3 linked regions of the Rubinisphaera italica genome follow. Each later gene encodes a partner of the first gene's protein in a complex. Links are inferred from orthologs where the notes say so. Each region holds a gene or a part of one and is shown in the gene's direction. Other genes may lie near its edges. The genes, in order: Pan54_RS00370, rny and pnp.

What was found.
Region 2: Pan54_RS00370 (region 1) and rny share a complex: the UniProt entries of both Bacillus subtilis proteins name them as parts of the possible RNA degradosome complex. The link is inferred for Rubinisphaera italica from one-to-one orthologs.
Region 3: Pan54_RS00370 (region 1) and pnp share a complex: the UniProt entries of both Bacillus subtilis proteins name them as parts of the possible RNA degradosome complex. The link is inferred for Rubinisphaera italica from one-to-one orthologs.

Annotation. Positions count from the first base shown.
Region 1 is NZ_SJPG01000001.1:98,690-101,688, forward strand. What follows is about bases 1-2,840. They hold Pan54_RS00370 (6-phosphofructokinase), read left to right. Parts: upstream 1-824; coding sequence 825-1,856; downstream 1,857-2,840. Other genes in these bases: accC (acetyl-CoA carboxylase biotin carboxylase subunit), read left to right, coding at 1-629; Pan54_RS00375 (carboxypeptidase-like regulatory domain-containing protein), read right to left, coding at 1,959-2,471. UniProt on the Bacillus subtilis protein: Catalyzes the phosphorylation of D-fructose 6-phosphate to fructose 1,6-bisphosphate by ATP, the first committing step of glycolysis.
Region 2 is NZ_SJPG01000001.1:1,357,478-1,360,616, reverse strand. What follows is about bases 95-3,074. They hold rny (ribonuclease Y), read left to right. Parts: upstream 95-800; coding sequence 801-2,348; downstream 2,349-3,074. Other genes in these bases: trpE (anthranilate synthase component I), read left to right, coding at 2,473-3,074. Outside these bases: tRNA lysidine(34) synthetase TilS, read right to left, coding at 1-15; more of trpE, read left to right, coding at 3,075-3,139. UniProt on the Bacillus subtilis protein: Endoribonuclease that initiates mRNA decay. Initiates the decay of all SAM-dependent riboswitches, such as yitJ riboswitch. Involved in processing of the gapA operon mRNA, it cleaves between cggR and gapA.
Region 3 is NZ_SJPG01000001.1:4,666,004-4,669,067, forward strand. Bases 35-2,939 are described here. They hold pnp (polyribonucleotide nucleotidyltransferase), read left to right. Parts: upstream 35-358; coding sequence 359-2,521; downstream 2,522-2,939. Other genes in these bases: rpsO (30S ribosomal protein S15), read left to right, coding at 35-95; Pan54_RS17635 (sensor histidine kinase), read left to right, coding at 2,795-2,939. Outside these bases: more of rpsO, read left to right, coding at 1-34; more of Pan54_RS17635, read left to right, coding at 2,940-3,064. UniProt on the Bacillus subtilis protein: Involved in mRNA degradation. Catalyzes the phosphorolysis of single-stranded polyribonucleotides processively in the 3'- to 5'-direction. Necessary for competence development in Bacillus subtilis.

The DNA of each region.
Region 1 (2,999 bases):
AACTGATCGAAGAAAGCCCGGCTCCGGATCTGCCGAAGTCGGTTCGGGAAGATATCTGTAAATCAGCCGTCCGGCTCATCAAAACCTGTGGTTACTACAATGCAGGCACCGTGGAATTTATCGTCGATAAAGAACATCAATTCTACTTTATTGAAGTCAATGCCCGAATTCAGGTTGAACATCCCGTCAGTGAAATGGTGACGGGAATTGACTTGATCAAAGAGCAGATTCGCGTCGCAGCCGGTGAAGAATTGAAGTTAAAACAGCGGAATATCAAGTCGCAGGGATGTGCGATTGAGGTCCGCATCAATGCTGAAGATCCAGAAAACGATTATCGCGGTTGCCCAGGCAAGATCACAAAATTGCGTGTCCCTGGAGGATTTGGCGTACGCTTCGATTCGCATGTTCATGAAGGTTACGTAATCAGCCCGTATTATGATTCGATGATCGGCAAATTGATCGTGCATCGAGAAACTCGCGATGAGGCCATTGCAGCTGCTCTTTCGGCATTAGACGAATTCGTCATTGAAGGTGTGAAAACGACAATCCCCCTCGCCCGACGTGTACTCGCCCACTCAGCGTTTAAAGATGGTAAAATCGACACCACGTTCCTGGAACGGACGTTTTGAAATCTCAGCAGCAATTCACTATGCTCACTGTTGAATCGTCATGTCAGGCGAGCCGAGTCAGTCATGGGTCAGTTCGCTTCATCATTGACCAGTGAATTGCAAACATCGCAAAAAAACGTGAGTAACCCGAGTCATGACGGACGCGGGGCACCTTGTAGAAATTCAACCCCTCGAAAACTCTAAGGAATTGAAGTAATGAAAGTCGGTCTGTTAACTGGTGGTGGCGATTGCCCGGGTTTGAATGCCGTTATTCGCGGCGTCGTCAAAGTTATTGATAATGCGGGTGGAAAAAGTATCGGTCTACTGGAAGGGTGGCGGGGAGCGATTACGGGAAACCATATCGAACTGACTCCTAAGTTTACCGATCCGATCATCGACAAAGGGGGTACGATTCTCGGTTCCTCTCGAACCAACCCGTTCAAGAATCCAACGGAAATCGATCAAATCGTCGAAACATTTGGCAATCTTGGTCTGGATGCACTGGTCGCAATCGGCGGAGACGACACCCTCGGTGTAGCGAGCAAGTTGTACAGCGAAAAGGGACTGCCGGTAATCGGATGTCCCAAAACGATCGATAACGATTTGAGCGCAACCGATCAGACATTCGGTTTTGATACCTGTATCAACATCGTGATGGAAGCGATCGATCGTCTGCGAACGACTGCAGAATCACATCGTCGTATTCTGGTCGTCGAAGTGATGGGGCGACATGCGGGCTGGATCGCCTGTTATTCTGCAATTGCTTCCGGAGCCGACTATTTCATGGTTCCTGAACGCGAAGTCAACATCAAGGAAATGATTGACGTTCTGCAGAAGCGACGCGATGAAGGCAAAAATTACGGCATCGTCGTTGTCAGTGAAGGAGCCAAGCTCAACACTGATGGTGGCTTTGTGACAAAAGATCAGGAAGTCGATGAATTTGGTCATGTCAAACTGGGCGGAATTGGCGATCACGTTGCCAAAGTGATTGAAAACCGCATGGGGATCGAAACCCGTTCGGTCACACTGGGCCACCTGCAGCGCGGTGGAACACCAAGTGCGTTTGATCGCGTTCTGGGAACCCGTCTCGGTGTGCACGCCGGTCATCTGGCATTGAAGAAAGACTTCGGCAAAATGGTAGCCATGAGAGGAACACAGATTGTCGCTGTCGAGTTGAAAGATGCTGTCGACCAAATGCGGGAACTCGAAGATTCCTTCTTCGACGAAGCGGCTGAGTTCTTGAAGTAATTCTTGGTCAATCGATTTTGATCAAGTCGTAAAATAATAAACAGCACTCGTCAAACATTGGGCGAGTGCTGTTTTTGTGTTGAAACTTCTGCAAGTGCAGAATTACGGGCTGACGATAATCGTTTCGTTATCTTCAGACAGAGCAGCGGCACCGAGTGCAACACCAGTGATTGAGAGTCCGAGTGTGATTGTGTCGAGAGGATCGACAAACAATCCAGACTGTGCACGAGTTGTTGTCGCACCGCTGACGATCAGCACGTTACTTTTTGAAGTTGGGGGAGCAACGGAACCTTCCCAGGCTCGAACGACACCCTTGCCTTCGCCAGCCTGCAATTCGTAGATGCCTGTGTCCAAACCGGCAACAGTGAATTTGCCATCGGCATCGGTCACGGTTGTGGCAACGACTTCATTGTTGCGGCGAACGGAAACTTTCGCACCATTAAGGGCCTGGCCTTGTCCGGTGACAGCTTTGCCATTCAAGGCTCCGCCGTTAGAAAGAGCAATGTCGCTGACGGCTGATTTTGTTTTCGTCGTCCGGGCGACTTCTGCCTGTGTCGAGAAAATCGGAGCGAGCACAAGGCTCAGACACGCGAATCCGGTCAGAAGAGTTTTCATTGTCATGTTCCTTAAGGTAGGTACTGTAGTTTGGTGTAATTCGATTCGTCGTGAATCGAGGAGGGCAGCCTCTTGCTGACCAATACATTTAATGGGTGAGATAAAAATGACGAATTGAACATCCTTATTCTCATCGTCACAATTTCCTGGGCAACTTCATCCTGAAGAGCTTGTCAGGAACAACATGATCAAAGTCTTTAATCAATGCGAGCGGATATTGCTGGAATCTCAATAATGAGTCAACTGAAGTTTTTTCCAGAGGCAGGAATTGCAGAAGTTACATCAAGATTCTGAGTACAAGGCAATGATCAGTCAGGTGAGCCGAGTCAGTCATGACCCGGGTGGGTTTGATTTTATCTCGTTACCGATGTCCTCAACTTCTTGCATGCAATGACATGACGTATCGAACATCAGAGCTGAACGGGATTGTAAATCGAACACCGTTCCCTCGCTGACACGTTTTGAGGTTGCACCTTTATATTCGTTTTCAGGGTTAACACGGAAAAAACAGGAGGCCCTGTCTACTGA
Region 2 (3,139 bases), 1.3 Mb from region 1 along the record:
TTCGAATTCAAGCATAGGAATGGGTTATGTGTTGAAGGTTGAGTGTTGAGAGTGAAATCATTCTGATCATCGTAACTAATAGTAACCGCCCCTTCACCCTTTACCCTTCAACCTTCAACCCACCCGTTAGTTGATAAACCGGTGACGTCTGTTAATATGCTTTGAGGAAATTCCGTCAGATCTGTTAAGGCGACTTGTGGTTGTCGAGATGGATCTTGACATGACAACAAACTTAGTGGAACTGAGAGGCGTTCGTCAGCCTGAACACTCGCTCACATTATTTATTTTAAGAATATCGGGCAGCGTTCAAGATCGCCACCGCTCCAATCCTCCTGTTTCTTAGGGAGTTGGGGCAAATTGTACCAGGACAAGACGACTGGGATGGCTGAAATCAAACTGCGGAAGAGAAATTTTCATGGTGTATCTCCTCTTCACAACTCTGGGACTGTGTCTGCTGCTGGAAATGTTTCGACATTTCCGGAGGCTCGACATATTGCCTCATCAACTGGCAGACTCCGTACTCTCTCCGAGAGTAAACGTACGAGTACGTCGGTTGGTCGGGCTGCGCCGTCCTCGCGAAACTGCGTGTCAATCAGTAGTATTCCGTATTATGAACCGACGAACGAGGGTTGTTTCCTTCAAACGCCCGCGCTCATTACCGGATGCTTCACGAATGGCACACTTGAGTTTCAGTTTGATCGCGACCCATCACAAAAAAATCGACAGTCACGTCGATCATAGAAGCGTCTATTCTGGCTGCATTTAGGTGAGCTGCACGTCTCCCGGTCGGAGTTATACCGATGGGAACAGAAGCATATATTTTGGGCGGAATCGCCCTGTTAGTCGGCTTAGCTGTCGGCTACATGTTGGAACGCGTACGGCTGGGAGCGAGTTATCGCACCAAAGACCAGATGCTCGAAGATGGCAAGCGTGAAGCCGAGGTGATTCGCAAAAATGGTGAAATTGCCGCGAAGGAAGAAGTCCTCAAGCGTCGCGAACAACTCGAAGCCGAGTTGAGTAAACAGCGAAACGAAATTCGCGATCTCGAACGCAAAATGGACAAACGCGAGTCTACACTCGAAGACCTGCAGGAAAATGTGACCAAACGGGAGCGGATGATTGAGTCGATGCAGAATCGACTGACCGAACGCCTTAAAACTGCAGAACGCCGCGAAACCGAGCTGACCCGCATCCTCAAACAGGAGCAGGAAGAGCTCTACAAAATCAGCGGCCTGAAAAAAGAACAAGCCGTCGAACGTCTGCTCGATCGCGTAAAAACCGAACTGCGAAACGAAACAGGTCAGTTGATCCTCAAGCACGAAGCAGAGATCAAAGAGACCTGTGACTCCAAAGCCCGGGAAATTATCGGCATGGCCGTGCAGCGGTATGCCTCTGCTCACACCTCAGAAATTACCGTTTCGAGCATCGATATCCCCAGCGATGAAATGAAGGGCCGTATCATCGGGCGGGAAGGTCGCAACATTCGCACCTTCGAGAAATTGACCGGTGTGGATGTGATCGTCGATGATACTCCGGGCGTGGTTATCATTTCGTCCTTTGACAGTGTCCGCCGCGAAATCGGAAAAATGGCCATGCAGAGGCTCATTCAGGACGGTCGTATTCATCCGACTCGGATTGAAGAGATTGTTTCGGAATGTCAAAAGGAAATTGATGAACGGATCATGCGTCTCGGCCAGGAAGCGGCTCAGGAAGCTGACGTTCCCGGTTTGCATGAGAAATTGATCCAACTGATGGGCCGTCTCAATTTCCGCGTCAGTTACTCACAAAACGTTTTGCGTCACTCGATCGAAGTCGCTCACCTGACTGGCATGATGGCCGAACAATTGGGTCTCGATGGCGATCTGGCTCGACGCTGTGGGTTTACCCACGACATCGGAAAAGCAGCAGACCATGAAATGGAAGGGGGCCACCCCGCCATCGGAGCCGATTTGCTCAAACGCTATTCTGAAGGCGAAGAAGTTGTCCACTCGGCTGCTGGCCATCACGACGATATTCGGCCTGACTATATTTACACTGTACTGGTCGCCGCAGCCGATGCGATTTCCGCTGCCCGTCCAGGAGCTCGACGGGAAACACTCGAGAAGTATGCGAAACGACTCGAAGAACTCGAAGGTCTGGTCTGCGGCTTCCCCGGTGTCGAACAGTGTTATGCTGTTCAAGCTGGCCGAGAAGTTCGCGTGATTGTCGATCCTCGGGATGTCAACGACCGCGAAGCGGCTGCACTGGCTCGTGAAATCGCCAAAGCCGTCGAGGAGAATTTGACGTATCCGGGTGAAGTGAAAGTCGCCGTCATGCGAGAAACCCGTTCTGTCGAATATGCACGGTAATAAAATTGATGAACTTTCAACACGTTTTCAGGGTCAGACCTGGAAACGTGTTGTTTTATAAAATTTGTTGGATTACGCTTCGCAAATTCAATCACAATTCACTCATCGTTATTGAACTTAACTCATGACGCCACTTCCGGACTTTGAAACGTTTCAACAACAGGCTCAGGGGCAAACTCTGGTCCCAGTCTATTGCCAAATGACGGGAGATTCCCTCTCTCCGGTCGAGGCTTATCGCAGGCTTCACAAGGAAGAGCATTCCTTTCTGTTTGAGAGCGTGGTCGGTGGCGAGCGGATTGGACGATACAGTTTTATTGGCTCCAATCCTTTTCTGACGATTCAAGCCAAAGGGAACGAAGTTACGATTGTTGAAAAGGGAAATTCGCGAAGCCTGACCTGCGACGATCCTCTTGATCTGCTTGGCGAATTGATGGCTCCCTACCGCATGGCTCCACACCCTCAGTTGCCACGTTTTTGTGGGGGAGCGGTCGGCTATGCCGGATACGATGTTGTCCGCTATACCGAGCATCTCCCCAATGCTCCCGAAGATGATCGGCATGTTCCCGATATGCTGTTCGGTTTGTACAACCGAATGGTCATTTTTGATCATATCAATAAAACGATTTTCGTGGTCGCGATCGCCAAAGTTGATGAGAAATCTCTCGAAGAGGCTTATAAACAAGCCAGCGACACGCTCCAGGATTTATGCCGTCAGCTGGAAACCAATCCCAACCCGATTCCTCCAGAACAACTTCGACTCGACGATGAACGAACTCTCGAGTGGACTTCGA
Region 3 (3,064 bases), 4.6 Mb from region 1 along the record:
TGGTCAGCCGTCGTCGCCGATTGCTCGATTATGTTCGAGCCAAGGATCCGTCACGTTACGCATCCCTGATTGAGCGACTCAGTTTGAGAAAGTAGCGGTTTAACCCGGCGAGTTTTCGTCGGGTTTTCTCTTTTACCCGCCTTGCGTAAGGGTGGAATGGCTACTGATTGATAGCCGAATTGATGATCTGAATTCCCGGGAAGCCGCTGTGGATTTCAGGTCGATGCTGGACGCATTTCTGTATTACTGCGTCGTTGATTTGTTAACGAAAATGTTGTCGAACGCTTGCAGGCTGGCTGCTGATGAAAGTAGCCGTGAATTCATTGCTAAATATCGATAGAAAAAAGAAAGAAAATCTGTGTCAGGAAAACAAATTGTTGTTGAGAAGGAAATCGCAGGTCGTCAGCTGAAAATGACGACTGGAGAAATTGGGAAACAGGCCAGTGGCGTTGTCATGGTTCAATACGGCGAGACCAGCTTGATGGTCGCCGCTCAAACAGGTCCCGCTCGAATGGGGATCGACTTTTTTCCACTGACTGTTGATTATCGCGAACGCTATGCCGCAGCCGGGAAGTTTCCTGGTGGTTTCATTAAACGGGAAGGTCGTCCTTCGACTCACGAAATTCTGACGGCTCGATTGACCGACCGTCCCCTTCGCCCATTGTTTCCCAAGGGATTCCGTGACGAAGTTCAAATTCAAACTGTCGTGCTCTCCAGTGATCAGGAAAATCCCTCGGATGTCCTCTCGATCAACGGAGCCAGTGCCGCTCTGTGTATTTCACCGATTCCCTTCCAGGGGCCAATCGGAGCCGTGCGGGTTGGTATGGTCGATGACAAACTGATTCTCTTCCCGACCGACGAACAGACCAAATCGGGCGATCTGGATCTGGTTGTTGCCGGTAATCGGGAATCGATTCTGATGATCGAAGGTTTCGGTCGCCAGATTCCAGAAGATGTGATGATTGATGCTCTGCTGTTCGCTCACAAAGCGATTGGCGACCTGTGCGAATTGCAGGAAGAACTGGCTGGCAAAGTCGGCGTCGAGAAGAATGAATTCACCAGCCCGGCTGAGAACCCATTCGTCTCCATCGTTCGCAAAGATGCCCTCGATGATTTGAAGAAGGCTCGACAGAATCCGAAAAAAACGGAACGCTCTGCGGCAGCCGCTGAAATCAAGCAGGAACTGATTGACAAGTACTTCCCTGAGGGAGCCGAGGAAGATAGCGAAGGTCGCACCATCGGCGATTTCAAAGAAGCCTTCTATCAGGTTGACAAGCAGGCCTGTCGTGATTTGACCGTGAATGGTCATCGTCTCGACGGTCGTTCTCCCAATGAATTGCGGGATGTCTCCTGCCGGGTCGGTATTACTCCTCGCGTTCATGGTTCTGCCCTGTTCACACGCGGTGAAACTCAGTCGATCGCTTCGCTGACACTCGGAACCGTTCGCGATCAACAACGGGTTGAAGACCTGTTCGGCGAGCATACCAAGCGATTCATGCTCGATTACAACTTCCCATCGTGGTCGGTTGGCGAATGTCGTCCGATCCGAGGACCAGGACGTCGCGAAATCGGTCACGGAGCTTTGGCAGAACGATCTGTTCAATGGGTTCTGCCAGATGAATCGGTTTTCCCATACACGATTCGAATTATCTCTGATATTACCGAATCGAACGGAAGTAGCTCAATGGCTTCTGTTTGTAACGCGACTCTGGCTCTGATGGATGCCGGTGTGCCGATCAAACAGCCTGTCGCTGGTATTTCTGTCGGGATGGTTAAAGAAGGCGACAAGTACGCTCTCCTGACTGACATCATCGGCGATGAAGATCACTTCGGCGATATGGACTTCAAAATTGCCGGAACCCAAAAGGGAATCACCGGGATTCAGCTCGATCTCAAAATTGATGGGATCAATGAAGAGATCATGCGGAAGACTTTGGAGCAGGCCCGCAAGGCTCGCCTCGAACTTCTCCGTTCGATGCTGACTGAAATTCGTCGTCCCCGCAAAGAAATTTCGATGCTGGCTCCACGAATTGAAACTGTCAAAATCGATCCTGAAAAAATTGGTCTGCTGATCGGACCTGGCGGAAAAAACATTCGTCAGCTTCAGGAAGATACCGGCACTCAAATCGATATCTCCGACGACGGAACCGTGACAATTGCTGCTTCCAAGGGAACCGGAGCGGAAGATGCCAAAGCTCGCATTGAAGCAATGACCGAAGAAGTTCGCGTTGGTCGTGTTTACAACGGAACTGTTATTGCGATCAAAGATTTCGGAGCATTCGTTGAAATCGCACCAGGCAAAGATGGACTTTGTCACATCAGTGAATTGTCGAATGGCTTCGTCAAGAATGTTGGCGACGTTGTGAAAATCGGCGATAAACTCGAAGTGAAAGTCATCGCGGTTGACGAGCAGAATCGCGTCAAACTCTCCCGCAAAGCTCTGCTGCCCGATGCGGAAGAGGAAAAGGCGAAAGACGATGATGATTCCGAAGATGAAGAAGATCTGAGCTTCGACGACTAATCGTCAGGTTTTACAAATACAAGAACGCAGCGGGAGTGCATTGTCATTCCGGCTGCGTTTTTTTGTGGACAGAGATTTTTTTCCAAGCACAAAGCGCAAGCGAGTCCAGTTAAGCGATGACACACTCGCTTGCGCTTCGTGCTTGTATTGACCAGTTACCAGTGGCTCGTCTGGAATAGAGTTATGCATGAGTTGGGATTTCGTCTAATCTCATGATAAACTGAGGTTCGTATTTACCGTTCGTAGAAATCCAGGTCGATCAGAATGTCTGACATGACAAACACTTCTTCTGACAATTCGACGTTGAATGATACCGAGCAGGAACTTCGGGCACGTTATCTGGAAATTGCGGAACTGGCGGGCGGGTTGGCCCACGAGATTCGCAATCCTCTTTCCACCATTTCGCTCAATCTGGGTGTTTTACGAGAAGAGTTGGATGGAGCCGACGATCCACGAGACCAGCGCATGGTTAAGCGTCTGGCAGCGATTCAAACCGAATGCGATCGGCTGGAGGATTTCCTGAACGACTTTCTGCAATTTGCT